Regions from separate parts of the Endozoicomonas sp. ALB032 genome, predicted to be linked through region 1. Evidence: predicted binding sites of a transcription regulator. Region 1 holds the regulator's gene; the other holds the start of a gene.
The links. The regulator FNR, encoded in region 1, switches genes on or off when oxygen is low (the NO sensors DNR and NnrR bind a similar motif). The targets are predictions, from matches to a motif close to TTGATNTANATCAA.
Positions count from the first base shown of each region.

Region 2: nagE (N-acetylglucosamine-specific PTS transporter subunit IIBC) is a predicted target of FNR. The motif match lies at 1,196-1,209, and genes of this name have one in related genera.

Region 1 covers NZ_JBLYNW010000001.1:4,144,692-4,160,068, reverse strand. The annotation lists gene ACO6VG_RS15990 (hypothetical protein) at 1-2,763, opposite strand, end outside; gene fnr (fumarate/nitrate reduction transcriptional regulator Fnr) at 3,082-3,840, shown strand; gene ACO6VG_RS15980 (adenine phosphoribosyltransferase) at 3,875-4,414, shown strand; gene ACO6VG_RS15975 (hypothetical protein) at 4,624-5,145, shown strand; gene ACO6VG_RS15970 (TraR/DksA family transcriptional regulator) at 5,151-5,486, opposite strand; gene ttcA (tRNA 2-thiocytidine(32) synthetase TtcA) at 5,843-6,763, shown strand; gene ACO6VG_RS15960 (glucosaminidase domain-containing protein) at 6,875-7,708, opposite strand; gene ACO6VG_RS15955 (Yip1 family protein) at 8,142-8,753, shown strand; gene ACO6VG_RS15950 (SprT family zinc-dependent metalloprotease) at 8,897-9,409, shown strand; gene ACO6VG_RS15945 (AMP-binding protein) at 9,761-11,413, shown strand; gene ACO6VG_RS15940 (glycoside hydrolase family 36 protein) at 11,553-13,250, opposite strand; gene recQ (DNA helicase RecQ) at 13,379-15,208, opposite strand; gene ACO6VG_RS15930 (YecA family protein) at 15,365-15,377, shown strand, end outside.
Region 2 covers NZ_JBLYNW010000001.1:6,716,605-6,731,981, reverse strand. The annotation lists gene hemA (5-aminolevulinate synthase) at 1-525, shown strand, start outside; gene ACO6VG_RS24375 (YgjV family protein) at 551-1,066, shown strand; gene nagE (N-acetylglucosamine-specific PTS transporter subunit IIBC) at 1,382-2,764, shown strand; gene ACO6VG_RS24365 (HPr family phosphocarrier protein) at 3,084-3,341, shown strand; gene gap (type I glyceraldehyde-3-phosphate dehydrogenase) at 4,051-5,058, shown strand; gene pyk (pyruvate kinase) at 5,452-6,888, shown strand; gene pfkA (6-phosphofructokinase) at 6,966-7,946, shown strand; gene crr (PTS glucose transporter subunit IIA) at 8,238-8,744, shown strand; gene ACO6VG_RS24340 (hypothetical protein) at 9,389-10,090, shown strand; gene ACO6VG_RS24335 (copper homeostasis protein CutC) at 10,329-11,063, shown strand; gene ptsG (PTS glucose transporter subunit IIBC) at 11,069-12,505, opposite strand; gene ACO6VG_RS24325 (LacI family DNA-binding transcriptional regulator) at 12,700-13,704, opposite strand; gene ACO6VG_RS24320 (hypothetical protein) at 14,068-15,377, shown strand, end outside.

The DNA.
Region 1 (15,377 bases):
TTTGAGCTCTGGCAACGTCTGAACATCAGCCAGAGATTCGCTTACAAGATTGTCACTGGCACTCAGCTCTCCCTGTAATTTTTTGACATTGCCTTGTGCTTTTTCCAGCTCGTCCACGACTCGTTGATGAGCTTCTTTATCAATGCCTTCGGGTTTTGACCTGAGCAGCTCAAGCTCGTTGGTCAGGGAATCCAGTCTGAATTGCAGTTTAGCCCCGGAGTCTTCCAATTCTTTGAGCTTTAGCCTTCGCTCTTCGGACTCTATCTTGGTTGACTGCAGCTGAACGGATACAGCACTCGCTTCCTGCTTTGTGGCATTTAACTGCTCCGAGACCTGAGCGAACGCCTCTTCAACTTGCTTAAGTCTCTCACTCATTTCATGAACTGAGTCGTTTTTGCTGATCAGGTCCTGCTGTAATTTTCTGGCAAGAAGCTGACTCTGCTCAGCTTCAGATTTGGCCTGCCTGATTTGCTGTTGCCAGACTCTTCTTTTTTTCTGACCTCGTTTATTATTAAACTGAGTGACTTCTTCGAGCAGCTGCTTATTCATACTGCTCAGCGCCTGAAACTGGAGCTCCAGGTTATGCTTTTGCTCCTCAACCTTTCTTGAGTGGTTTTTGCTATTCAGCGAATCACTGGTCAGTTGATCCACGTGATCCATAGCGCTGACCACAGTCCCCTCTATGGCCTGGCTGCGCAGAGACTCATACTCTGCATTCAGGTCAAATGCCTTCTGCTCAGAGCTTTCCAGAACACTTTCTGTTTTCTGTAAAAGGTCGCGAACTTCCCTGATCTCTCTATCTCTAACCAGCACCTCTAGTCTCACCCGGTCCAGTTCGGCTCTGAGCTGTTGATTCGAAAGCTCACCCTGACTGATATTCTCCTTAAGGCCGGTATAACTTTCCTGCAACAATTTAAGCTCATTCTTTTTCTCTTCAAGCTGACGCTCTGTCAAGACGAGCGCATCCCGATCGGTCTTTTCCTGTTCCCTGAGATGCTGGATCTGCACCTCCAGCAAACCTTTTTCTTTAGCAGCGGCTGCTTCCCGTTGCTTAAAACCATTGAGCTCTGCTGTCAGCACTTTTCTGGAACAAGCCTCATGTTGCAACTGAACTCTGGTTTCCTGGAGCAGTTCCCCCTGAGCCTGCAGTTCTTTTTCAACATCCTTGAGACGCTGAGTCGACTTATGGGCTTCTACCCAACGGGCTCTGACCATCTGCTCTTCCCGGGTGAGCAGATCAATCTGCTCCCGATAAAACTGATTCTCGGAAGCGACCTTTGCTGAGTTATTGATCAACCCGGCCTTCTCTTTTTGCAATTGTTCCAGATCTGACCTCAGTTGCCTTTCCTGAATGCGTTGAGCCGCCTTATCCTTCTCCAGCTGATTCTCCAGCTCATGCTGTAACATCTGACTGCTTTCAAGCTGCATACGAACAGCATTAAGTTCATCAATGACAATCAGGTAGTCCTTATAGGTTTTGTCTTTATGCTGAATGGCAGAACTCAGCTGAGACTCCAGGAACAGTGCCTTCTCAGTAGCCCTCTCCAAATCAAGCTTTTGGGTAACCGCCTCATCAGAAACCGTCTTTACCTCCGTTTCCAGAGATCGAACTGTCTGCTGGGTTTGAAACAGCTGGTTTTGAATAGCCTGCTGATCGGCTCCTGCCTCCATCAGCATCCGCTCGGCTGCCCTGAGTCTTCTTTGCAATGGTTTAATGGTGTCTCGCTCAACGGCTTTCTTTTGCAAAATCAGTGCCTGAATGTCAGTAGTCTGATGGTTTTTCTGCCGATTCAGCCTTTCAAACTCAATATCTTTTTCTTTAATGGTTTCAGTCAGTATCCGTGCTTCATCTTCAAGCGCCTCGACCTTTTCCTGAAAAAGCTGAAGTGTCTCTTGTAACCTCAAATCCTGTTGTTTTAACTGCTGGCGATCTCTTCCCTTGTCACTGCCTTGCCTGTTCCTGAGCGCCTCACTCAGTTGTTCAACTTCATCAAGCACTTCCACCATCTCACGATCAACTTTCCTGTGCTGCTCAGTCAGTGTTTTCAACTCACCAGCCAACTCTTTTTGCTGTTTCTCCGCAGCCCTGAGTTTTTCGATTCTATGTTGCATTTGTTTAAAGTGTTCTTGCCCTGATGCCAGATCCGCTTTTCCCGGGAGCAGCTGGTCGGCCAACTCTGCTTTTCGCTGTTTCTCCAACTTCAGCGCGTCTTCTGCCTCACGGAGCCTTCTATCCAGAGCCTCTGCACGCTCAGACTCTCTTAGCTCCAGCTGTTCCCGAATGATTCTCTGGGGTTGTGCATGGGTAATGACAAAATCAGTCAGTTGCTTTGAACGTGTTTCCAGCTCGCCTGAATGGGTCCGCAGATAAAACAGGTAGCCCACCCCTGAACATACAGCCAGTCCGGCAGCAACAGGCACCGATACAGAAGCGGCCCCGGCAGCAAAAGCACCGACGACCAGAACCCCGGTTCCCTTGGCTATCGTGACAGCAATTCTGCGGCCATCCCAGATCGCACTTTTTTGAAGCCGGATACGATGCGCCTCTTCAAGCTCAGCACACTCGGCCTCTTCGAGCTTTAATGCCCTGAGTTCCTCAATTGTCAGCTCACCCTTTCTGGCCATCAGGATTTGCTTTTCCTGTGGTGAAAGATCATTGAACGTCAAATCCTCAGCGGCAACGAGTTCCTCAAAGGTTCGAGGTTCAGCCACTTGCACGGTTGGAGTAAACAGAATCCCTGTCACTGAGCTGAGCAGACTCATGGCGTAAATCTCCCTGATTTACGAAATTGTATTCAGTACAGTTATCGACACATTGGCGCTGAAGAACATCTTTCTTGCATCATAGGTATTGATAGCGTTCACAGCCTTCTCATCAAGCTCAATGACTTAACTGCCAGGCAACTGATCAAGTACAACATTTTTTTAGTGCGGACTTATCGCAACCCAGTAAGGATTTTCCGAAAAAGCCTTAAGTATGAAGGAATTACGCTTTAGTCTCGGAAAGCACAGACTTACACTTTGGTAGCATTTTCAATAGAATCGTCAGCGATTTCGCCAATACGACTTTGAGGCCACTCAATGACGTCAAAGCCCAATGTACGACAACCTGGCCATGTGGCCTGCAGAGACTGCAGTCTTAGCTCCCTCTGCCTACCTCTGGCATTGAATCTACAAGACATTGACCAGCTTGATCGCATCATCAAGCGAAGCCGCCCTCTCAAGAAGGGGGAACACCTGTTCCTGGAAGGAGACCGGTTTACCAGCGTCTTCGCTGTCCGTTCCGGGGCCTTAAAAACTTATACCGCCACCAATGAAGGTGAGGAACAGATTACGTCTTTCTATCTTCCCAGTGAGATATTGGGCCTGAGTGGTCTCGATACTGACGTCTACCCGGTCTCTGCTCAGGCCATGGAAACCACCATGATCTGTGAAATCCCCTTTGACCAGCTGGAAACGCTATCCGACCGATTCCCGGAGTTGCGTCGTCATATGATGCGCCTGATGAGTAAGAAGATTCGTGAAGATCAGCAGATGATGATGCTATTGTCCAAGAAAAACGCTGATGAAAGAATTGCGACCTTCCTGATCAACCTGGCCAGTCGTTTTCGTCGCAGAGGCTTCTCATCCCAGTCATTCCGCCTGTCCATGTCCCGCAATGAAATGGGCAATTACCTGGGACTGGCTGTAGAAACCGTTAGCCGGGTATTTACCCGGTTCCAGAAAAACGATCTGATCTTCGCAGTGGGCAAAGAAATTGAAATCCGTGACCCGATTCAATTATGCTCCCTGGCGGGTGGAAAGTCTGTCGGTTTGGAACAGATTATCTCCTCCGCATAAGCGCACCAGGAACGGACATTAAGGGAAAGATATGATCGTTGACGAAGCTTATCTGAAAGCACAGATTAGAACCGTTTCTGACTGGCCAAAGCCCGGCATTCAGTTCCGGGATGTGACCACTCTTTTCGAGAACCCCAAAGCCTGGCGGTCGGTCATGGACAGCCTCATTCATCGCTATATGGATGTTGAGTTTGACCGGATCGGCGCTCTTGATGCGCGGGGCTTCCTGATAGGCTCTGCATTGTCATATGCCCTGAACAAACCACTGATCCTGTTTAGAAAAAAGGGAAAGCTGCCCTACAATACTGTCGCTCAGGATTATGAACTTGAGTACGGGAAGGCAACGCTTGAAGTTCATGCAGACACTATTAAGAAAGGCGATAAAGTCATTCTGGTTGACGACCTGATTGCTACAGGTGGCACTTTGCTTGCGGCCGGTCAACTGGTCAGACAACTGGGCGGACAAATTCTGGAAGCAGCTGCCATTATGGATCTTCCAGACCTTGGTGGTTCAAAGATACTAAATGAAGCAGGAATTCCTGTCTTCTCACTGTGTGAATTTGAAGGGGAGTAGTCTCCTTCTTTTCTTTCCCGGCACCCCACGCCTTTCAACGCCTTCGCAACTTTCAGGTATTCAGTTTTATCGGAAAATGACTATCAGGGGCTGCTGTGGTTTTCACACCCGAAGTATGCCCTGGTTAAATTATGCTGTACTTAAGAATTTTCTGAGTGCTACGATAATCTGAATAATGAAAATAATGCTCTAAGACAAAGGAAATCCCGATGGGTATTTGTGCAAAGGAGCTGCGCCACTACGTTGTTCGCCCGACCCTGAAGCATTTAAAAATGTGGAGTCCTACGGCAGAAAATCTGCTGCTGGGAACAGCTGCCAGAGAATCCGGACTGGGTTTTCATCTTAAACAGGAACACCATCAGGCTCTGGGAATTTTTCAAATCTCGCCCAGAATGCATCGCAATATCTGGGACCATTATCTGGCGAAGAAATCCGACCTTTCCAGTTTGATCCGGGGACTGGCCAGCCAGAGAGAATTTCTGGCTCATCCGCATCTGGAATTAGCGACCAATCTCTCTTACGCTACCGCCATTGCCTGGATGATTTATTATCGAATCGATAAGCCAATCCACAAGGTGCCCCACGATGACGTCTATGCCTTGGGTAAGCTTTGGCATAATTACTACCACCGTCACCACCCCGGCCCCATTGAGAGCTTTGTGGACAGTTACAAGGCTTTGATAACGAATTCTATGGAAGAGTCAGTGTCAGAGAGTCTGAAGACTCCCTAACGCTGTCAGCTGGCACGATCCCGCTTTTCTGCACATTTGATGCAAAGATCGGCGTAAGGCATAGCTGCCAGACGGGCTTCAACTATCTTGTCACCGCAGCCGGTACAGAAGCCGTAATCATCATGATTCATACGATCCAATGCTTTGTTTATCAGATTAAGTTCAGCCCGGGCATCATTACCCAGCTGATCAATAACCTCATCATTTTCCCTCTCCTGCGCCTGCTCCGACCAATCGGCATTGGCTCTGCGAGTCATATCTTTATTGATGTTTCCGAGCCGGATATTCAACTCGTCTCTGCGAGATAATAACCAGACTCTCAGTTTCTCGTAATCAGCCATGGAAGTCCCCTGAATAAATGTCCACGATTATTCTGTGTATAAACGACTGGAACCTGTGTCCCTGCGCATTTTGTCCATTAGATAAGCATAGCTTCACTTAACCATATTTCGACAGCTCATTCACAATAGCAGCCGTCAGCCCTGTGAGTTCGGGAGGTAACTAATTGGTTAGGTACTTATAGCTGCTGCTGTCATTATCCCTGATGCCTATCGTGAAACCTTTGATTATAATGTTGTGAATTTTCGGGATCTTGCCCGTTTCACCATTATCCAGAGCAGTAAGTCACCCGGTTTAACCGCCCCCTCTAAGGGCCTTAAATGAAGTTGGGTACTTTCAGAGACAAGACAGAACCAAAATGCAGAGCCAAACAAAAAGCGCAAAAACCCACTTCAACAAACTACAGAAACGCCTGAGACGAGAGGTAGGTCGGGCCATCGCCGAATACAACATGATTGAGGACGGCGACCGCATCATGGTCTGTCTGTCCGGGGGTAAGGACAGCTATACCCTGCTGGATATTCTGCTGAACCTGAAGACTTATGCGCCGGTCAATTTTGACCTTATCGCAGTCAACCTTGATCAGAAACAGCCTGGCTTTCCTGAACATGTACTGCCTGATTATCTGGAAACCCTGGGTATTGAGTACCGCGTTGTTGAGGAAGATACCTACTCCATCGTCAAAGAGAAGGTGCCTGAAGGCAAAACCACATGCGCACTCTGCTCTCGGCTGCGCCGAGGCATCCTCTACCGCACGGCCAGCGAACTGAAAGTCACCAAGATTGCCCTGGGCCATCATCGGGATGATATTCTGGAAACCCTGTTCCTGAACATGTTCTATGGCGGCAAGATGAAAGCCATGCCGCCCAAACTGGTCAGTGACGACGGTCAGCACACGGTAATCCGTCCTCTTGCCTTCTGCCGTGAAAAGGATATTGTCCGTTTTTCCGAGTTTAAGGCATTCCCGATTATTCCCTGCAATCTCTGCGGCTCTCAGGAAAACCTTCAGAGGCAGGCAATCAAGGCTATGTTCACCGAGTGGGACAAACGCTTCCCCGGCAGAATGGAGAGCATGTTCAGAGCTCTGAGGAACGTAGCGCCCTCCCATCTGGCAGACAGCTCACTGTTTGATTTCAACAATCTGACGGCGGATGGTCAGCCTGTTAAAGATGGAGACACTGCGTTTGACCCGGTGGATGTACCTCTGTCCTTCAGGGATGAAAACGATGAAGAGGAAAAGCCTGAACAAGCTTCCATTGTGAATATTGTTAACCTCTGACACGCACACTCTTGGCTTTGCTTTGGCCGGGTTCATCCCTGCGGGCGCAGGGAACACGTACGAAGGGGTCGACCTCGAGATCCGATCGTCCGATCGGATATCCATCAACGACTAGTGCCTCGTTAGAGGCTTTTCCAGATCGTACTTCAACAAATCATTACTCTCAATCATGGATACCAACTCTTCTATATAATCAATACCTCTGGAGGAATAGGCATAAAGTCCCTGTGCCAGTACCGGCCCGGTAACCGGGTGTCCCATGGATTTTCTTTTTGAACGCAGCTCCCTCAAACCCTCATAATGATGGCTGGTATTGAGGTTATGCATATACGACCGTACCGATGCCTCCAATGAAGAAAACTTCCTGACTTCGTAGGTCGCACCTTCCGGACGCTCACCAGGAACAACACCACAGCCCGGAGTAAAACACCACTGGCCAAAGTAGTTGTTGGCTTCAACGGCAAACCTTGAAGTCCCCCAGGCCGACTCGTTAGCCGCCTGCACCAGAGCAAGCGATACCGGGATCTCGTCCGCCCTGTGCAGCAGGTCGTCATAAAGCGCATCACTGACTTTAAGCTCTTCATCCACTCTGAACTTTCGGGCCATATCCAACAGCCACTTTTCTTCGCTTTCATGCAGAGCCGATTTTTCCCTGAGCATCTTAACTTCCTGACGAATACCCGCCAGACGCTCATTCTCTTCATCAACCATTTGCTTCACGTGGGCAAAGAACTGACTTTTCTTCTTATTGACGTCCTCAATGGCAGCAAAGTCGGGAATATTCTTTTGAGCCTTTTTTTCAACCTTGACTTCCTCCCTGGTGACCTTTTGCACCTGTTCTATTGCGGGCTCTTTAACAGGCTGAAAATCTCTGTTGTACCCGCTTCCCAGAGCAACGAGCCCTGCCAGCAGTAAAAGAAACAAACGATCAATTCTAGTCATCATGGTCTATGTCATTCTCCTGAGCCCGTCCGGCAAAAACGAAACTATTTAGACACTACTTTTTAACAAAAACGGCTTCGCCTGAAGTCATGTAATCATTCCGGAGTTCTATGATACTAACCGTTTAGTCTCACAATCCACCAAACCAGCGAACTGAACCAGACAGTCATGCCGAAGCCTTTATGAGACTGATAAACGAGGAAATAATTGCCCTATTATTCAATAAAAGAACCTGTATTGGGACGATATTACTTTACTTCGTATAAGAAATATGTAAACACTGAAGTCAAGGCTATCGAACGATCCTGTTGAACAGGAAGAGCCGATGCCTGTCACAGTGAATAATAACAACATATTAGCCGCTGTTTTGTAGCTGATAACTTAGCAAAACGTAAGGATTACCAGCTACTGGTACAGCCATAACGGAGGTTGCACCATGATATTAAGTCACTTTTGGGGGCTTCTCTTTCGTCCGAAAGAAGAGTGGACCGATATTCGGGAGCACCCTCCCGGCATTATTCGCCTTTACCTGGGTCAGGTCATATGGCTGGCTGCCCTGCCAGCGGTCTGTACTTATCTGGGGACGACTCGAACCGGCTGGACAGTCCCGGGCAGTGATCAGGTCGTCAAGTTAACGGAAACCAGTGCTGCTTTCATGGCATTTTTTGCCTGGCTGGCCATACTGGCGGGCGTTGCCGTTATGGGTGCATTCATCCAATGGATGGCAGAAACCTTTGGCAGCAAACCCAACATGACACAGAGTGTTGCATTTAGCTGTTATACCGCTTTACCACTCTTTCTGGCGGGCCTGTGCGGGCTTTATCCCTCTATCTGGCTGACTATTGTTGCTGGCACTATCGCCATGACCTGCTCAGCCCTGATGCTGTATTCCGGTTTGCCAACCTTTATGCAGATACCTAAGGAGCAGGGGTTTGTCTATGCCAGTTCTGTGCTTTGCATCGGGCTGGTTGTTCTGGTCTCGATTATGATCACTACCGTGATCTTCTGGGGTATGGGTGTAAGCCCCGAATACATTCAAGTTTACTGAAGTTCAGCGCCAAGCCAGATGAATTAAGCTGTATCATCTGGAAGCGATGCCTTGATGAAACCTGCCTGATTATTCCAATAAACCCACTGTACAGATACAATCCCTCTGCTATCCTCCCATGAGTTTTCCAAGTCAGCCTGTTTATGTCGAATATACAATGCCCCTATTTGCCTACCGTTGAGTTACGGGTCAGTGAGCTTTACTGCCTGGCCGAGCGGCATTTTCTTAAACGATTTCCACGCCCCCGGATCAGTCTGAGTTTAAGAGGCGAAACGGCCGGACAAGCCTGGACCGAAAAAAACCTGCTTCGTCTGAACAAACAACTGCTCAAAGAAAACCAGGAACATTTTCTGAAGCATACCGTGGGTCATGAAGTCGCACACCTCATTGCCCACCAACTGTTTGGCGGAAAGATCCGCCCCCATGGCAGAGAGTGGCAATTGATTATGCAAGAGGTGTTCAAACTCCCGGCCCGGAGAACCCACAGCTACAACACCAGCAATGCCAGTAAAAGACCATTCCTATACAGTTGCAGCTGTGCAGGAAAGACCATCCCGCTCAGTTCCATTCGCCACAACAGGGCCGTAAGAGGTGCAGTCTATTTGTGCGCCCAGTGTCGAGAACCTTTGAAATTCGTTGAGAAAATCAACGTTTGATGATCAGTGCTTCAGGGGGAATTGCGGATCAATTATCGTTAAATTTTTTAAAATACAATAAGTACTCAGCCATACGGAATCGAATATTTCTGGCTTATTGGGCAGGTGCTCTGCAAGGCGCAACAACGGGAACATAGCAAGCTATGTGACCAGAGTTGCAACGCATCACGACTGCATGGATGCAGGAGCTAGAGCAACGCAGGAGCAGTTGCCGCGAGTGCCTGAACAATAAGTCAGAAAATATGATTTCGTATGGTTGAGTACTTAATTGTTGTATCTATCCATTGTACAAGTTAGAGTTCATCCGTTAGCTAATGTTAGCAACCAAAGAATGTACGAAAAAATAATAATATGAAAAATCGTAGAACCCCCCTGGCACAAATGCAGCTAAACGTTGCAAGGCATCCCGATAAGGTCTGGCTTAATCAGCCTGACAACAGGCAATGGACTTCTTACACTTGGGGGGAAGCTGACGAGCAAGCCCGCAAGATCGCTCAAGGTCTTTTATCCAATGGAATATCAAAGGGCGATAAAGTCGCCATCATCGCCAAAAATTCAGCCGAATGGTATATTGCTGATTTAGCCATCATGATGGCAGGCCTGATCAGTGTGCCGATATACCCAACAGCTGGGGCAGACAACATAAAATATGTGCTTGAGCACAGTAATGCAAAGGCTATTTTTGTTGGCAAACTGGACAGCACTGAAGCCCTTTCAGAAGCAATGCCAGATGACTTTCTCAGCATCTCATTTCCATACCCTACACTTGATTGCAAAGAGCAGTGGCTTGACTGGTTGAATAATTATGAGCCACTAAAAACACTCCATAATCCGGATATCGACGATCTATTTTCTATTATCTATACCTCAGGCAGTACAGGCCTTGCCAAAGGCGTCATGATCAGCCAGAGAAATGTAGCTTCTTCGGCCATGGCTGGAGGTGAGAAGTTTTTAACAGGTCAAGAAAGACGGGTAATGTCATATTTACCCCTTGCCCACATCACTGAGCGATGCGTTGTTGAACTCCCATCAATTTATTACTCTGCCGAGATTTTCTTTGTCGAGTCCTTAGATACTTTTGTCGATGATGTTCGCTATGCACGCCCCACTGCTTTCTTATCTGTGCCTAGATTATGGACTAAGTTTCAGTCACAAATTCTGGCCAAAATGCCCAACAAAAAGCTACAAACTCTTTTGAAAATCCCCATTATCGGTAAATTAGTAGCAAAGAAAATTCGCACTGCTCTGGGCCTGCAGGAAGCTAAAATTTTCGGCTCTGGTAGCGCACCTATCTCTCCAGAGGTTTTGAAGTGGTTCCAAAAGTTGGGTATTCGTATTAGCGAAGGCTGGGGTATGACCGAAACCTCAGGCTTATCATGCAGCAACATCCCTTTCAAACCCGATGATATTGGCACAATAGGCAGCCCTCAATCTTGTGTCGAAATGTCACTTTCCGAGCAAGGAGAAGTGTTGATTCGAGGAGAAGCGGTATTTAAGTCTTACTACAACAATCCTGAAGCAACAGACGCTGCCTTTGAGAACGGCTGGTTTAAAACAGGTGATAAAGCTGAAATAACCTCTGAGGGTTCATGGAAAATCATTGGTCGGGTTAAAGAACAATTTAAAACCAGCAAAGGCAAATATGTTTCTCCGGTACCTATCGAGTCGAGCCTCGGTCGTAACCCGGATATCGAGCAGGTCTGTGTTATGGGGATTGGGCGCAAACAACCTATAGCAATGATTGTGCTGGGAGAAGGCGCTTCAAAAGATCGTGACCAGCAAAAAGAACAATTGGTCAGCACGATGACATCGGTTAATAATGAGCTGGAGGCTCATGAAAAGCTGGATCATATCATAGTCGCCAAAACGACCTGGAGTATTGAGAATGAAATGCTCACTCCAACACTGAAGCTAAAGCGGGATGAGCTTGAAAAGGAATATGGTCATTTTTTAACTCTGAAACATGACTCAGAAGTTATTTTTGAAGAGGAAATAGGCAGTTAAAAAGTGAAAGGTACAGTCTATTTATGTACCCAGTTTCGACAGCCTTTAAAGTTCGTTGAGATAATCTGCGTTTGAAGACCATTGTTTCCAGGGCAATTAAAGAGAGGTAAAACCTCCGTTTTTTGGGAGTGAGCCTCTCTTACATCGAAGCAATGATCGCGCGACCCGTTAGCCCGGCTGCCAATAAAACCCTGACCTTTTGAACAGGCCCCTCAGTGAGCTTCTCGCCGCTCCAGTAATCGTACCAATAAAGAGGGTGATCGGAGGTCAATGTCACCTCCCTGGCATTCTCGTTGTAGTTAAATAAACAGTGGAGTTTTTTACCCTCTGTTAATGCCAGAGAAGCGTGATGTAAAGACAGTGAAGTAAATTGAGCGGCGTCTTGACTATAACGATGGCGCAGTATCAATTTGCTTAACGTCGTTTTAGCAAACGGAGTAAGATCAGGCAGCGGATCGCCCGAAAGCAGAAGCCCGCCACTGGCGAGTAATACATTGCGATGAAAGTCATAATTACAGGGATCCGTTGATTGATTAGCAAGCGAAACAAAGGTGCCGCAATCAGGATCAATCTGCCACAATTTACGATGCTGCCAACTACGATGGAAGGTTTCTTTCGCAATTTGCTCAAACCGCTGAGCGCTCCGCTCCACATCGTCCGAGACTCTCATGGCATCAACAAGTCCTAAAGACGGCCACATGGGTGCGTTACACCCAAGTAAAAGAGCATCCTGAGCGCCCTTCGCTATTGCCTCCATACCCATTCGGTACGCCTGCACTCCGGTGACGCCTCTCTGATAACGTTTTCCTTTGAGCGTTCCCCAGTAATTGGCATCAAGTTTAAACAGCTCAACACCCCACTCTTCTCGCATGGTTTTGACTATGTGAGTTAGATGAGCCTGTACCTCGGGGTTCGATGTATCCAATACGTACCAGGGGGTACAACGCCAACCTCCGTAGGTCACATCTTCGGCCTTGAGGAGATCACCGTTATGATGGCGAACAAACCACGATGGATTCTGTTTAAACACTTCTGACTCAGGCTGAGCAATAAAAGGAGCAAGCCAAATCGCCGACTTTTTTCCTTTGCGCTTGATATCCGCTATTAATTCTTTCACTCCTCCAGAAAATTTATCCGACGGAGTCAACCAGTCGCCCATAAATGCCTGATAACCATCATCCAACAGTACCCACTCCAGATCGCTGAGATCTCCCGTCATTACATTCAGATTCTGGCGGATATTGTCCTTGGTGACATCAGCATAATAGACATACCAGGAACACCAGCCAATGGGGGCTGGTTGCACGACGCCTGCCCTTACGGGGTGATGCTGAGCAATCAACCCTGCGTATTCCTGATAAAGTTGGGGTAAAGAGCCTCCAGTTAGCACGACGACAGACTCCAACTCTCTGCTGTCCCAGTCCTGAGGAGAAGTTCCTTCCCCATCGATAGAGGCTGAGACCAAAACACCTCTCTCACCACTGACTATTTCGAAGTAGCCCGCATAGCGATGACAACAGGTAAAACCAAACAGGGTGTACTCCGCTGAATCGTCTACAACCAGGTAGTTGTAGTAACGCTTTCCCTGCTGCTCTCCATAAATCCGGTAACTACTGCTGTTATCCGGACATCGACCAATATCAACCGGTTTGTCGTACGTCCCGGTGGTTTGCGCCAACATCTGAAATCCATCACCCAGCAAAGTCGCACTATGACCAAAATCAAACTCACTGGTGAATAGCTGATAGTTGTCCGGTATTGGATCGTTATGTAAACCGATATAGTGAAAGGTCACCTGGTTTTCACGAGCTTCATCCAGTAGGTCTGGATTTGCCAATGTGATTTCTCTGTGACACGGTAGATGAATGCTATGAGACATAAGAACCTGCTAAAGCCGATAAAAAAGAAAACCGATAGCGTGATTCGAAAAGCACCCATACTCCAGCATAGAAAAAAATACCCGGATCAAACAGTCGAAACAACAAACCCGGATATTAACTCTACAAAGGTCTGCCCATATTTTTCCAGCTTATACTCACCCACCCCTGAAATATGAGACAGAGCTTCCAAACTGGCGGGTTTAACCGCTAACATTTCATAGAGTGTTTTGTCATTAAAAATGACATAAGCAGGAACACCCTGCTCTTCCGCCAGCTCTTTACGACGCGCTCTCATGGCTTCCCATAATGGACGATCATGGTCGTCAATAATAACTCTGCCCTGATCCACTCTCCGGGTTTTGCGTGCTGCACTCTCAGAGGCGTATTCAAAGCGATCCTGACGGAGCAATAATCGCTCACTACCTTTGAGCAGAGGACGGCATTTTTCATTCAATTTGAGAGCCCCATGCCCTTCTACATCAACATTTATATACCCTCTGGACACCAACTGCCGGAAAATTGAGCGCCACTCACTCTGTTTGAATTCACTACCTATACCAAAAGTGCTTATCCGTCGGTGACCAAATTGACTGACTTTGGCCGTTTCTTTGCCAAGCAGAACGTCGACCAGATGAGAGACTCCAAACATTTGCCCGGTCCGGTAAACACAGGAAAGGGCTTTTCTGGCGGCTTCCGTACCATCCCAGGTCGTCACCGGCTCCAGACAAAGGTCACAGTTGCCACACTTATCTTTCAAGGGTTCATCAAAATACTCCAGCAACACCTGACGGCGACAACCCGTTACTTCACAGAGAAACAACATGGCCTCCAGCTTTTGCTGCTCAATTCGCTGAATTTCAGGCGCTGCGGTAGAATTCGACTGAATCTGTCTCAGCAACATGACGTCCTGAAGACCATAAACCATCCAGGCAGTAGCCGGGAGTCCATCACGACCGGCCCGACCGGTTTCCTGATAATAAGCTTCGATACTTCTTGGCAGGTCCAGATGAGCAACAAAACGAACGTCAGGCTTATCAATCCCCATTCCGAATGCCAGGGTAGCAACAATAATCATGCCGTCTTCGTTGAGAAAACGATGCTGATTATTCTTGCGATCGTGAGCTGTCATACCGCCATGATAAGGCAGTGCTTTTCGGCCCTGGGCATTCAGCCAGGCAGCAGTATCCTCCACCCGTTTTCTGGAAAGACAGTAGACTATGCCCGAATCATCAGGGTGCTCTTTTTCCAGAAATCTCAACAATTGCTGCTTACCCTGCTTCTTCTGACTGATGCGGTAAAAAATATTGGCCCGGTTAAAGCTGTCAACAAACACCCTGGCCTGCGCCAGACCCAGACGTTCGATAATTTCCTGTCGGGTTCGTTTGTCTGCTGTGGCGGTCAGGGCAATTCTGGGAACCGTTGGAAAACGTGTTTTCAGTACCGAGAGCTGCAGATATTCAGGCCTGAAATCGTGCCCCCATTGCGACACACAGTGAGCCTCGTCAATAGCAAACAGAGAAATCTGTATCCGATCCAGCTTCCTTAGCATCATTTCAGTCATCAGACGTTCGGGAGCAACATAGAGCAGGTCAATATGCCCGGTGAACAGCTCCTGCTCTATTCGGTACTGCTCTTCCATGGAAATGCCCGAATTCAGGCTTTCGGCCCGAATACCTATCTGCTTGAGATTACGGATCTGATCTTCCATCAGGGCAATCAGAGGGGACACAACAATAGCTGTACCCGCCATAACCAGAGCCGGTACCTGGTAGCAAAGTGACTTACCACCGCCAGTAGGCATAAGGACCAGCGCGTCACGCCCTTCTGTGACCTCTCTGATGACCTCTCCCTGGAAGCCACGGAAAGATTCGAACCCGAAAGTATTTTGCAGAACATTCAGAGCAGGATCAGTCATTACAGTCCAATGCACATTTAAACGACGGTGATTAATTAGATAAGAAAAGACAAACCAGTATACCATCAAACTGAGGACCTGACCGAGAATAGACAGGAATCTTTCAGAAAACTACTGTAGACTCCCCGGTTTTCATTCATACCGGATTCTCTTTAAATGCAGGACATCT
Region 2 (15,377 bases), 2.6 Mb from region 1:
CACGAATCGGATATCGACATCATACAAGGTACCATGGCGAAAGCCATCGGCGTGATTGGTGGTTACGTTGCTGGCAACCGAACCATTATCGACTTTATTCGCTCGTTTTCGTCCGGCTTTATCTTTACCACTTCATTGCCTCCAAGCATCGCCAGAGCCTGTTTAACCAGCATCAACCACTTGAAAGCCTCGGACTCTGAGCGCCAGAAGCTCAAGTTCAATACAGCGCTCTTGCGCGCGATTTTTGCGGAGTTGGGCATTCCCATCATGGGATGCTCAGAAACGCACATTTTGCCAGTCAAGATCGGCGACGCCCGGAAATGCAAACAAGCGGCCGATCTGCTGCTGAGCAAGCATGGGATTTACATTCAGTCGATCAACTCACCAACCGTCGAGGTAGGCACCGAGCGCTTCCGGATCAATGCAACGCCCAATCACACCGAGACGCATATTCGTCACCTCGCTGAGGCAATCAAGAGCGTGTTCGTTGAGCTAGAAATCGATCAAACTGTTGCGCTTGGGTGAGCCAGAGTGAACAAGGGTTGTAAACATGGATAATTACACGCTTTCACAGATCCTGGTATCCATCGCTATTGTGTTTGACCTGTTGTCTTTCCAGTTCAAAACACGCAAACACGTGGTGTTGTGCCTGTTTATTGCGGGAGCGTTGATTGCGACGCACTTTTACTTGCTCAATGCTTTCACAGCGGCCGTGGTTATGACGATTGCGTCAATACGCTATCTGACCAGTTACTTTACGTCTCGGCCCGGGGTAAGAAACCTGTTTTTGATTATCAATGGTGTGACACTCTTTGTTACCTACGAGTCTTTCATCAGTCTCGTGGCGTTCGTCGGCTCCTGCCTGCAAACGATAGGCGCATTCAGTAAAGACGATCGTGAGATGAGACTGATCATGATGGTGGGTGCGGTAGTTTGGTTGAGCCACAACGTTCTTGTCCTGTCCCCGATGGCCGTCGTCATGGAAGTGCTGTTCCTGCTCAGTAACATCGTGGCCTACCTGAGGTTCTACAACAAGAGCCCAATAGTGACAAAGTCCGAGTACTGAGCTTTACGTCTGTTTCATTCCAGCTAATGAACAGACATCTGGCTTCCATCGCTTAAGCACCTCATTGAGGTGCTCTCTATTGTGGTGTGTCATATATGACTACTGATGCCACATGTTCTGTTTGCTTTTTTGCTCTGGGTCAATAACCGGTTAATCTCTTTACGAAACCTTCACAACACAGTTGAACTGGTGCATTGTGACCGGTTACATTTCGTCCCAAACCATGCGCTGCCCATCAACTGTCTGCCTGTTTGAGTTCCACGGGGTTTTGATTGAGGTTTGTGCAGTGACGTTAATATCTAAGGGGTAACTATTTTGAACATTCTTGGCTATATGCAGAGATTGGGTAAGGCATTGATGCTGCCCATCGCCACTCTGCCTATTGCAGCAATCCTGTTGCGTCTTGGGCAGCCTGACCTGCTGGATATTGCCTTTGTCGCAGAAGCGGGTAACGCTATTTTCAGTAACCTGCCTTTGCTGTTCGCGATGGGTATTGCTGCCGGACTGTCAAAGGACGATGCCGGTGCAGCGGTGCTGGCGGGTGCAGTTGGCTATTTTGTCCTGACTGCCGGGGCCAAGACCATCAATGCCGACATTGATATGTCATTCTTTGGCGGCATTATTGCCGGTATTATTGCCGGTCATAGTTACAACCGTTTCCATGCGGTGGCACTGCCACCCTATCTGGCGTTCTTCGGTGGCAAACGTCTGGTTCCGATCATGACCGGTCTGATTGCTCTGGCGGTCTCTGTAGCAGCAGGTTATGTATGGCCAGTCATCCAGTCTGCCATTGATGCATTTGCTAATGGCATCTCTGAGTCTGGCCCCATTGGACAGTTTGCCTATGGAGTGCTGAACCGTGGCCTGATTCCGGTAGGTCTGCACCATGTTGTGAACTCTGTTTTCTGGTTTGGCTTCGGTGAATTCACCAATGCTGCCGGTGAGGTAGTTACGGGCGATCTGCCTCGTTTCTTTGCCGGTGACCCCACTGCCGGTACTTTTATGGCGGGCTTCTATCCGGTCATGATGTTCGGTCTGCCAGCTGCTGCGCTGGCTATGTATCTGGCGGCGCCTAAAGAAAATCGTGCCCGTGTAGGTGGTGTTCTGCTGTCTGTCGGTGCTACTGCCTTCCTGACCGGTGTCACTGAGCCTCTGGAGTTCATGTTCGTATTCCTGGCGCCAGGTCTCTACGCTGTTCATGCCGTGCTGACAGGTTTATCTCTGGTAATCACCAATATGTTTGGTGTTCTGCATGGCTTTGGTTTCTCTGCGGGTGCCCTGGATATGGCTCTGAACTGGGGGCTGGCTACCAAGCCTGTGACCCTGGTGTTCATTGGTCTGGCTTTCTCTGTTATTTACTTCTGTGTTTTCTATTTCGCTATCAGGGCTTTCAACCTGAAGACACCGGGGCGCGAAGACGAGGAGCCGGAAACAGCAGGATCTTCTGAAGCAGTCAGTGGTTCGGAGCGTGCTCTGCGTTTCATCGAACTGTTGGGCGGTGAGGGCAACCTGACCTCTGTTGAAGCCTGTATCACCCGTCTGCGTCTGACTCTGGCCAATCGTGACCTGATCGATGAAGCTGGCCTGAAAGCCGTGGGTGCCAAAGGTGTGGTGAAGCTGGGTGAAAATAACCTGCAGGTGATTCTTGGGCCTCAGGCTGAGATCATTGCGGGTGAAATAAATGCCCTGATGGCTTGACAATAGCTATTTTGCCCTGACTCAAAGAAACTTGTACCGGTCTTTCCCCGCAAAGCAGTTTAGGGGAAAATCCGGATACCTTTTTAGTCAGGGCTGTCTGATTCTTAGGTTATGGTGCGGAGTATACCTGGAGTATGTTCGACTTGCCGAATGACTGGGTGAATCAATATTTCCTGTCGGCTTACGTTCTGAAATTCAGGCTCAGCGTCTGAATTAAAGCAGACAGATAGTGTATCTTTATTCTGATGCATCCGTTTAGAGTCAGGCCTGTCCAGCCTCTTGCTTCCTGACAGGTGCTCAAGTTAGAGAGAGACCGAATATGTTTAAGAAAGATGTAGTGATCACGGCTGAGAATGGCCTTCATACTCGTCCAGCTGCTCAGTTTGTTAAAGAAGCCAAGAGTTTTGACTGTGACATCAAACTGGAAGCAGGTGGCAAGCAGGCCAGTGCCAAGAGTTTATTTAAACTGCAGACCCTGGGGCTGACTCAAGGCTCAACAGTGACCATCATCGGCGAAGGTGATGGCGCTGAAAAGGCTGTAGAGCATCTGGCAGAGTTTATCATTACTTTGAAGTAAGCTCTTTGTTGACCTGGCCTCTCCGGCCGGGTTGTCTCTCGGAATAAAGCAGTCGTGAATCAGGAAATGATTGAGTCGTCCTCTGACGGATTAGTTTGTTGCTGCAAAAATGCCTGTAATACTAAGGCGGTTGCGGGTATTCTCTAGAGAGTATCACGTACCGGGTGTATCTGAACGAATACATCGGGGCGATGTCATTCACGAGGCAATACTGAGACGTGTTCTCAAGTATGTCTGTTGGATAGCTGGCGGGTAATGCGCTCTGGTGAGTTAAATTGTCAGGTGTTGTTACTTGTTAAAATGTTCCGGATTCTCTTCAGATTGCCGTCTGTACAGAGAATTCCGGCTCTTCGTGTACTCTTTAACAGGTACATTACGATCCTCCAGTAAAGATTTGCCGGGGAACGATGTTTTCAAGTGTGCGATTATGTGTGTCTTGTTGAGCGTATTTGTAACGTCGTTCCAATCCTGTGTCAAGTCCTGGTGGTTTAATACGGATAACTTTTGTTGTGTTCCGTGAATAAAAGTGTCCTTTGGTGTGACTGTATGTTGGGCAGAGTCATCAACTCTGTTGATTGTTGAAAAAGCCTGTTAGCCCTTGTGTGGCAAGGGGGTTAGGTATTTTCACGAGGCTGAATTTACACCGGAAATCCTATTTACTAATGAACTGGCGGGTTATCCCGCTGTGACTAAGGGTATTGGAGACGTCATGATCAAAATCGCAATCAATGGCTATGGTCGTATCGGTCGCAACGTTCTGCGTGCACTCTACGAAGCAGGTCGCCGTGAAGAATTCCAGATTGTTGCTATCAATGACCTGGGTGATGCGAAAATCAATGCTCACCTGACCAAGTACGATACTGTACATGGTCGTTTCGACGCTCAGGTTGAGGAGGGTGAAGGTGCACTGTTTGTAAATGGTGACGAAATCAAGACATTCTCTGAGCGTGATCCTTCCAGTCTGCCCTGGGCCGCTCTGGGTGTAGACGTTGTATTTGAATGCACCGGTGTGTTCCGTTCCAAGGAAGCCTGCAAACCTCACTTGAGTGCTGGTGCCAAGAAAGTCATCATCTCTGCTCCGGGCAAGGAAGTAGACGCCACCATCGTTTATGGTGTTAACCACGACACTCTGACTCCTGACATGACCGTTATCTCTAACGCTTCATGCACCACCAACTGCCTGGCTCCCATTGCCAAGCCTCTGAACGATGCTCTGGGGATTGAAAAAGGCTTGATGACCACTATTCACGCCTACACCAATGATCAGCGTCTCAGCGATGTATACCACAGTGACCTGTATCGTGCCCGTGCTGCTGCACAGAACATGATCCCGACTGCTACCGGTGCCGCTGCAGCGGTTGGCCTGGTGGTTCCGGAGCTGAAAGGCAAGTTTGACGGTATGGCCGTTCGTGTACCTACCATCAACGTATCTCTGGTAGACCTGAGTTTTGTGGCCAGTCGTGAAACTTCTGCTGAAGAAGTTAACGAAATCATTGCTTCTGCTGCCAAGTCTTCCGAAGCGATGGGCAAGGTTTTGCACGTAAACCATGAGCCTCTGGTTTCCATGGACTTTAACCACAGCCCATTCTCTTCCAGCTTTGATGCCACACAGACTCGCGTTCAGGGTAACCTGGTGAAGGTTATGTCCTGGTACGACAACGAGTGGGGCTTTTCCAACCGAATGCTGGATACTGCTAAAGCGCTGCTGGGCGCCTGAATCCAGATCATTGAAAAGCCTCGCTGATCTGAGGCTTTTCAGGTTGATGCCGATGCTCTGATAACAGGGCATTGGATTCCTGAGACTGAGTGGCAAAAAGAAGAAGGTGTTTATGAAGCTGGCCGGGAATTAACCTCTCAACCTGCCTTCTGGACGATGGTAGATTAGCCTGCCATCTATAATGGGCTCAGATTGGCATACTGGCTTTCAGGTACACACTCTCCTTTTTGCTGCTTTATCAAGATAAGCAGATGCAGGAACGTTACACTTCGAACGTTCCTCACTTAAAAATTGTTGTCAAACTGCCGTATGGCATTTATGCCCCGGTCGACTCTTCCTTTAAGTAGTTTCATCGTGCTGGGTCGGTTCGTGGCGAATTCGCGAGAGGATATCATGCTCAGACGCACAAAAATCGTTGCCACACTCGGACCAGCTACAGAGTCCGAAGAACAGCTCACCAAGCTGATTGAAGCCGGTGTCAACGTTGTTCGACTGAACTTCTCCCACGGTGATGCTGATGATCACCGTGTCCGTGCAGAGCGCATTCGCAATATCGCTGCCCGTCTGGGTCGCAGTGTTGCGATTCTGGGTGACCTGCAGGGGCCCAAAATTCGAATTGGTCGTTTCCAGAATGGCAAGATCTTTCTGCCCGATGGCGCTGAGTTCGTTCTGGATGCAGAGCTGCCTATTGATGCCGGTGATGAAACCCAGGTCGGTCTGGCTTACAAGAATCTGCCAAACGATTGCAAGGTGGGCGATGTGCTGTTGCTGGACGACGGTCGTCTGAGCCTGCAGGTTAAGTCGATTGAAGGTTCGCGCATTGTAACCACTACTCTGGATGGTGGTGAGCTGTCTAATAACAAAGGTATCAACCTGGCCGGTGGGGGTCTTTCTGCCGATGCCCTGACCGAAAAAGACAAGGAAGACATCAAGCTGGCTGCCTCTCTGGAGGTGGATTTCCTGGCTGTGTCTTTCGTTCGCAGTGCCAGTGATGTTGAACAGGCTCGCAAGCTGCTGGCTGAAGCCGGTGGTACTGCTGCCATTTTGTCCAAGATTGAGCGTGCTGAAGTGGTTCAAAGCTTTCAATTGCTGGAAGAAGTGATCCGGGCCTCAGACGCGGTCATGGTAGCTCGTGGTGACCTGGGGGTGGAAATTGGTGACGCTGAACTGATTGGTGTTCAGAAACAGATGATCAACGTTGCCCGTCGACTGAACCGTCCTGTCATTACCGCCACACAAATGATGGAATCCATGATTCACAACACACAGCCAACCCGTGCTGAAGTGTTTGACGTGGCCAATGCCGTTCTCGATGGCACCGACGCAGTCATGCTCTCCGGTGAAACAGCTACAGGCAAGCGTCCACATGAAGTCGTCAAAGCCATGGCCCGTATTTGTCAGGGCGCTGAAAAACATCCTGAAATGATCTCCGGAAGCAACCTGGATAAGGCCTATGCCGGTGAAACCGATGCCGCCATTGCGCTGGCTGCCATGCATGCGGCTAACCGTCTGGAAGGTGTAAAAGCGATCGTTTGCCTGACCAAAACCGGTGCGACTCCTCTTTGGATGTCCCGTGTTAATACCAGCCTGCCCATTTTTGCCCTGACTCGCTACAAAACCACCGAGCGCCGCGTTGCACTTTACCGTGGGGTGGAGTCGGTCGCTTTTGACAGTGGCAGCCAGTACGGTCCTGAAGTGAATCAGCGTGCTATTGCCGAACTAAAAGGTCGTGGCCTGCTGGAATCCGGCGACCGTATTATTCTGACCAAGGGTGAGTCCTGTGAAATTGAGGGCGGTACCAACACCATGCAGATCGTTACTGTGAAATAATTTCAGTCAATTCAGGCATGTTGACTGGGCAGCATGCCTCACGCTTTCCCTTACGGGATTCAGGAGACGAGCAGATCATGGCAGAACTAAAAAAAATTGGTGTGCTTACTTCAGGTGGCGATGCGCCTGGCATGAATGCTGCCATTCGTTCCGTAGTACGTAGCTGCATCTTTTACGGGGTTGAGCCGGTAGCCATTTATGAAGGTTACAAAGGCCTGATTGAAAACGATCTGAAGGTAGTGAATGCGCGTTCAGTGGCCAATATTATCAACCAGGGTGGGACATTCCTGAAGTCTGCCCGTTGTCAGGAATTCCGTGCTCCGGAGGGACGGGCTGCTGCTTATAAAAATGCCTCTGCCGCCGGACTGGATGGACTGGTTGTTATTGGCGGTGACGGTTCCTTCACGGGTGCCATGCTGCTGGAACAAGAGCATGGTCTTCGCTGCATTGGTGTTCCCGGCACTATTGATAACGATATCTTCGGAACCGATTTCACCATCGGTTATGACACCGCCCTGAATACCGTGGTCGAGGCGATTGACAAGATTCGTGATACCGCCACCTCTCATAATCGTCTGTTTCTGATTGAAGTTATGGGTCGTGATGCAGGCTTTATCGCATTGAACGCCGGTATTGCTGCGGGTGCAGAAGATATTTTGATTCCGGAAGATCAGAAGCCCATAGATCAGTTGATGGGCTCTATTGAAAGCAGTGGCAGAGCCGGGAAAACATCCAGTATCGTAGTGGTTTCAGAAGGTGATAAATCCGGTGGTGTTTTTGAACTGTCCCGGGCTGTGGAAGAAAACTTCCCGGCCTATGAAGTCAAAGTGACGGTGCTGGGCCATATTCAGCGCGGTGGCAAGCCCAGCTGTTATGATCGTGTCCTGGCCAGTCGTCTTGGGGTGGCTTCTGTGGAAGCTCTGCTTGACGGTGTCAGTGGAGTGATGGTGGGTGTACGTGATCAGAAGATTGTCCATACACCCTTAAAGGAAGCCATTAGCAAACACAATGAGATTGACAGCCAACTGTTGAAAGTAGCGGACATAGTTACAGTATAAAGACATATAATACTAATCGTGCTTTCTAACTTCCGTGATGAGCATGGAGATTTGAGCCTTAAGAAAAGGCGGGGTGAGGAGTCATAGTCTTAGCTGCGACGATCGCCAACGCAGGATTAAGGCTCAAATCTTCAGCGCAATAGGGAGTTAGAAAGTTCGATTGGTATAGCAGCTGTGGTCTGCCGTTTCAGCTGTTAATCTGGAAAGGAATCGGGAGTTTCAGTCAGGTTAACTGGCCTGATTACTCAAAGGCTCCTAAAATCAATGCGTTTAAAGTAGAAGGTGAAAGTGATGGGCCTTTTTGACTCTCTCAAGAAAAGTATGGGGCTGGGTGCCAGTCAGGGAACGGTGATCAGAGCACCGTTGACCGGCGACATTGTACCAATTGAAGAAGTACCTGATCCTGTTTTTGCTGACAAGGTGGTAGGTGATGGTATCGCCATTAATCCCACCGGCAAAGTCATGGTAGCCCCTTGCGATGGTGAGATTGGCAAAATCTTTGAAACCAATCATGCCTTCAGCATGGAGACGCCAACCGGGGTTGAGCTGTTTGTTCACTTTGGTATCGACACCGTTGAGCTGAAGGGCGAGGGTTTCAAGCGTATTGCCAGCGAAGGCCAGCAAGTCATGGCTGGAGATCCCATCATCGAAGTGGATCTGGACTTTCTGAAAGAGAATGCCAAAAGTATTATTACGCCCGTTGTGATCTCCAACATGGACGATGTAGCCTCTCTGGAAAAATCTTCGGGCTCTGTTGTTCAGGGCAACGACAAGTTGCTGGTGGTCAAAATGAAGTAAAACTTTACAAAGACTATTATTTTTTGAACAAAAAAATCAGCCATACCCTGAAGCCGGTTCTCTGTCGGCTTTTGAAATGTCTGGCCTTAAAGCTTTCCCTGCCAGTTAGTATCCCTGACCACCCCGTTAGTGAAGACTTATCTTCCTTCCCCTATCCTGTTTGCGATTGAACCCTTTGGGTAACTCGTTGTCTCACTATATAGACAGGTATGAATTTAGAAATGCAGTTTACGTCCTGAAAAGCAATGCCTAGGAGCCTGACCGAGAATAGCGCCCGTAGCGAGGACGGCAGAAAATTGAGGATGAAAATTCGGTTTTGTGAGGAGAATAGCGAGCTATTTGACGAACAAAAGCGGATTTTCAGACCAATTTGCTGCCGCCGCAGTAGGGCAGTCTATTCTCGATCAGGCTCCTAGCAGCCTGTCGGACTTAAGCGTCCGTAGCGAGGATTGCAAGAAATTGAGGATAAAAATCTCTGTTTCTGAGGAGAATAGCGAGCTATTTGACGAAGAAACAGGGATTTTTAGACCAATTTATTGCAACCGCAGTAGGACAGTCTCAAGTCCGACAGGCTGCTAGTAACCGCCTGTCGTGACTTATCCCCATAATAAAAACCCTATGCGATTAGGCTGAAGGAGGTGTATATGAAAGGAATTGTGTCACTTTTAGTGATGGTGTTTACCGGTTTCCTGCTGTTGATTTTTTCATTCCAAAAAGTGTCTGTACCCACGGAAGAGCCTGGGGAGGCAGAAAGTTTGCAGGTTGTTATTGATGAGTTGGACTTTATCAGAAGCGAGACAGTGTCCAAATACCTGGACGGAGACCCGCTCTTGAATGGGGACAGCTATCTGTCTTACGACAAGGCTCGTGAGGCTCGCTTGAACAAGATGTCCCATCAGGAATTGGTTGCAGAGCTCAAGCGTCTTGAAACCCTGCAGGTCAGTCAGGCTACCCAACTTGCCGGAATCGTTCTTCCTCCGCAGGAAGAAACTGCCAAGACAGCAGAGATATGGGGCCTCGATGACATAGTCAAAAAAAGCTCAGGCAACGGGTGTATGGGAGCAAGATCAGCCTATTCCTCTTATATGTCGTCTTATTATGATGACCTTCTGAGGTATCAGTCAGGGGGATGTTTTGGCGATTTTCTTCATCCTGTGCCCTATTTTGTTATGGACCCATCCTATGAGGAATATACCGTTACAATGCCTGCAGCGATTACCGAGGGTGAGCCTGAAAGTTACAAGGTTTGGGTCAGCCCGGGTAAGATGGAAATGCTTAAGCAGAAACAGAAGCTGGACAAGATGCTGATTGATGATGTGCTCAGAATGACGGGTGAGTTGCCTTGATGGATGGCTAAATAAAAGGTTTACGTCGTATGGTTAGCCCATGAAGACCACCACTCTCAATTTTGTGAGATTTTTTTTGTAAAGACTATGATTTCCTGAGCAGTCTGTGACAATCTGGTTATTATTGTCAGAGTTGTCCTGTCTATGTTTTTAGTCACTTTAATTCAGTCACTTTAATTTAGTCACTTTAAATAGTAGGCCAGACTTCTATAACTGATATCCAGCCAGGAGTCATACATTGTCAATACCTGTTGAGATCTGCATCAACAGTCTGAATCCAGACTATGTTTACCGCTCTGCTGCAGCCGCTTACGAGGGGGGCGCAGCACGTATAGAGTTGTGTGACGATATGTCCGTGGGAGGCACTACTCCCACAATAGAAGCTTTGGAAGCCGCCCGGAAAGCCTTTCAGGATCGCTGTGGTTTACTGTGCATGATTCGTCCCCGGGGTGGCGACTTTTCATTCGGCACTGAAGAGGTTCTGCTTATGGAACAGCAGATCTGTGATGCTGCAAAGGCAGGTGCTGATGGTGTCGTCATTGGCGCTCTTGCGCCTCCCGGTAATACCATTAATCGTGATGTGTTGGGCCGACTGGTCGATACCGCCAAGACCCGAAATCTGATTGTGACTTTTCATCGTGCACTGGATGCTACGCCCAATATGTTTGAGAGCCTGGATGTACTGATTCAATATGGTGTGGATCGTATTCTGAGTAGTGGTACAACCTGGGGTTCTGCTGACGGTGCCTTTGAAGGTGTGAGGATGCTCGAGCAACTTATGTTGAAAGCTGAAAACAGGCTGGAGGTGGTCGTCGGTGGCGGGGTTGATCCGGAAAATATCGGAAAGATACTACAACAGCTGCCAGTAGCGAATCATTCAGCCAGCATTCACGCGTACAGCAGTGTTCTTGATGAAGGGGAGTTATCGGTGGAGAGAGTCCGTTCCCTGTGTGCAGCAGTAGAATCCTTTTAGCCGGTCTACATGGCCTTAATGGCTTCTTCCATCTCGGTTCGGATATTGTCGGACTGAGTACCAAAGATAGCCTGCATATTCTGACCTATCACCACTACAGCCGTGGCTCCCAGCTGTTTAATGGCCTCCTGATCAACCTTGTCAGGGTTGTTAACCGTGACTCTCAAACGAGTGATGCAGGCATCCAGATTCTTGATATTTCCCTTGCCACCAAAGGCCAGAATAAGGTCCCTGGCCAGTTCACTGGATGGAACCACTTTCGCTGATAATTCTGATTCAATTTCTCGCCCGGGTGTCTTGAGGTCCAGCAGCGTGATCATAACTCTGAAGATCACATAATAGAGGACTGCGTAGATCAGTCCCAGGCCGATAATCCAGGCGGGTCTGGTGGCTATGCTGTAATAGAGGAGATAATCGATCATGCCGTTGGAAAATGACATGGCCATCTTGATGTCGAGGTAATTGGTAATGGCGTAAGCCAGTCCGGCCAGCAGCGCATGAATCACATAAAGTATCGGAGCGACAAAAAGGAATGAGAACTCTATGGGCTCGGTGATACCAGTGAGCAATGAGGTAAGCGCCGCTGACATCATAAGGCCACCGACTTTTTGTTTATTCTCAGATTTGGCGCAATGCCAGATGGCAATGGCCGCAGCAGGTAGGCCAAACATTTTGAAAAGATAGCCGCCTGCCAGAAATCCGGCAGTAGGATCACCGGCAAAGAATCGCGCGATGTCACCTCTGAAGACGTTACCTGTTGATGGATCAATGAACTCACCCATCTCTATCTGGAAGGGCACATTCCAGATATGATGTAGGCCAAATGGAATCAGGGCACGTTCAACCACACCGTAGATAAAGCCAGCCAGAACCGGGTTCTCAGTCACTGACCATTGAGAGAAGGCGTCGATAGCCTGTTGTATAGGGGGCCAGATAAAGCTGAGGAGAATGCCAAGGAAGACGGCTCCTATGGCAGTGACGATCGGAACAAAGCGCTTTCCTGCAAAGAAGCCCAGGTAATCCGGAAGTTTGATTTTGTAATAGCGTCTGAACATCCATGAGGCCAACATACCAACAACGATCCCACCGAAAACACCGGTATCAATGGTATCTATTCCCATAACAGAACTGGGCTCAACTCCCAGCTCTGAGGCCATAACGCCCATGGTTCCCAGCATGACCACGTAGCCGACAGTTGCCGCTACTGAGGAAACACCGTCATTATCAGTTAGGCCAATAGCAGTACCAATGGCAAAGATAATGGGCAGGTTTCCGAAAACCATGCCGCCGGCCTGGGCCATGACGCTGGAGACGAGATCTGGAATAAAGTTGAAGCCCGCACTGCCGACGCCCAGCAGTATCCCTGCAACAGGCAGAACGGCTACAGGCAGCATCAGCGCCCGACCTATCTGCTGAAGTGTGCCGAATGCAGATTTGACCATTGGAGAAACTCCGGGGAGACGATTCTGATCTGAGAGCAAACCGAAGACTCGTGGATTTATGGAAGAATAGACCAAACAGCCATGAGCGTAGAAAAAAACATCTTCTTTCCTGGGTGTATTGCAAGTCCGGGCACGTGCGCCGCTGAGGGCGGCGACAGTCTAGGATGAAAGTCCTTTGACAAACTGAAGTAAAACTAACAGAGCCTTCCTATTGAATCTCTCAGGCGCAGCTCGCCCTCAAAATGGGTGCTTTCCGGCCTGCTAAAACCCTCCTCCCGTAGTCGGTTCATCAAGAGTTCTCCGGCAACTCTGGCCATCTCTGTCATTGGAAAATGCAATGCAGTGACATGTGGAGTCAGGAAAGTACAAAGGTCCACACTGTCATAACTGATGAGAGAAACGTCTTCGGGCACACGGATGTTGTTTTCACGAAAGGCGTCCATACAACCTGCCGCCATCTCTTCGCTGCAAGCAAATACAGCAGTAAAAGGTTTGCCGGTTGTGAGTAGTTGCCTGGTGCCTTCGTATCCGGCTTGTCTCGTATAGTTGCCTTCAGTGATCAGGTCCATATCCAGGGCAATATCATGCCGGGTAAGGGCATTGGCATAACCCTGGAAACGTTCTTTTGCTTTTGACTTGGCGAGTTTTCCGGCCAGACAGGCAATACAGGTGTGGCCATTTTTCAGAAGCAGTTCTACGGTGTTGTCGCTGGCTTTGATGTGATCAAAGGTGACGCAGCGGTCGGCCAGGACATCGACGTAACGATCCAGAAGTACAAAGGGCGGAGCGGTTTCTGCAATGTTAATCAGCTCATCATCACCCAGGTAACGGACGTGCAGCAGTAATCCGTCAACCCGCATGTTGATCAGGTGGTCGATAGCGGCACGCTCGCTTTCAGCACTGTGCTTGCCCTGGGTGACGATCATCACTTTACCTGCAGAGTCTGCGACCTGCTGAACCTCTGCCATAAGGTCACCAAAAAAAACACCCCGGAAGGACGAGACCATCAAGCCGATGGTATTGGTGGTATTGCTCGCCAGTGACTGGGCAACAGGATTTGGATGATAATTCAGTTCGTCGATGGCGGACTCTACTCTCAGACGAGTTGTCTCCTTTACCTGTCCGGTGTTGTTCAGTACCCTGGATACCGTAGCGCGGGATACTTTGGCTCGCTCAGCGACATCTTTAATGGTTGCCATTATTGCTTCTGATCGACTTTTTTGTGAAGTGTTATCAACTCCTGAACCATTTCCCGGGCCAGCATGGATGTCATTAAATGGTCCTCAGAAAATGTTTCAAGGTAAAGATAGTCAGGACACCGGTCTGCGCTGTGTGTTTTTAGATGTAACCGGTTTTATCGACCGGCCTCATAATGGTTGATCTAAGTCAAAAAACCAAATTATGGACTTCGTCGATGAGAATCAGGTCAACAACAAACAGATGTCTGGTATTAGGAAAACACAAAAACACACTTATTTTCTTGATCTATCCTTTCTCTCTGTAGGTCAGAAGACAGGGATAGGATTATTAAACACTCACTCTTTATTGTGCTGCTGTCGCTGTTGTCTGCCATTTGTCAGGCTAAATCTTTGACAGAGCATTTTATTTTCGAGTCTAAACAGATTGTAGATTTTTCAAAACAGAGCTTTTCTATAAAGCGTGAACTGCGAACATTGTCTGACAACCCGCTAGAGATTACCGACACAGACGTTTATGAAGAACCCGATTTTCCTGCTGATAACAAACGACAAAAACCTGGCAACTACAGGGCAAAAACAATCATTACTCTAAGCTCAACCCCTTATTCATGGTTATCTGTAGAAATGATTGTCACTGTCAGTTGGCTTTTGAAAGGCTATTGGAACATAGATTCACCGCTGTTTAACCCGATTGAACAACAAGAGGCGGCATTTATGTTTGGCTCAGAACAGGATCAGCAACAACACCAGCCATCAGAACCATCCAGCCAGCAAGGACCACCAGTCAACCGCCACCGAACAGTTTCTTTCATCCGCCCCCGGGATACTGACTACAGTGACGGGAACGGAGGCTCTGAACGACACCAGCATTCGTTGGGTTTAAATTGTTTTGTCCAGCCCTGTCATGGCGTCTGTCGATTTCGACAATTTTCCGATTCATTGGTTAGCGGAGTGCAGAATTGTGAAGAAAGTTCGACAGACAGCACTGTAGCAACACCCGAACACAGCTTATGCAACCATTTGACCAATGCACACTGTTATCGTTGCAACTTGATAGACGGGGTCGCCTTAGACGGGGTCGCCTCAGATTCAATGGCAGCAGGAACAGCTAATACAATTGACCCTGACTGGCAAGTAACCTGCAACGTGATCCTGGTTGGAGAGGATGGTCAACTGCGGCAATGCGGGAAGGTCCTCAAGAATAACAAAGCGCTTTTAAGTCACAAACGCAGCATTCACAGCGGGGAAAAAACTTGTAATGCAATCAGGGTTGGGAAGGATGGCCAGCCACAGCCATGTGGAACGGTCTGCAAGAATGCAAAAGCTCTATTCGATCACAAAAGAGGAATCCACTCCGGGCCACAAACCTGTGATGTATCAGTAGCCGGGGAGGATGGACAGCGGCAGTCATGCGGGATGGTCTGCAAGAGTGCTACAGCCCTGGCGTATCACAAAAGATTAATTCACTCCGGGCAACAAACCTGCAATGCGATTGTGGTTGGGGAGGATGGCCTGCATCGACCATGCGGGAGGACCTACAAGAATGCTAAAGGCCTGTCGTCACACAAAAGCCAATACCATACCGGGCAAAAGACCTGTGACGCCACAGTAGTCGGGAAGGATGGCCAGCCGCAGCCATGCGGAGTAGTCTGCAAGAATAGTCAAGCCCTGGC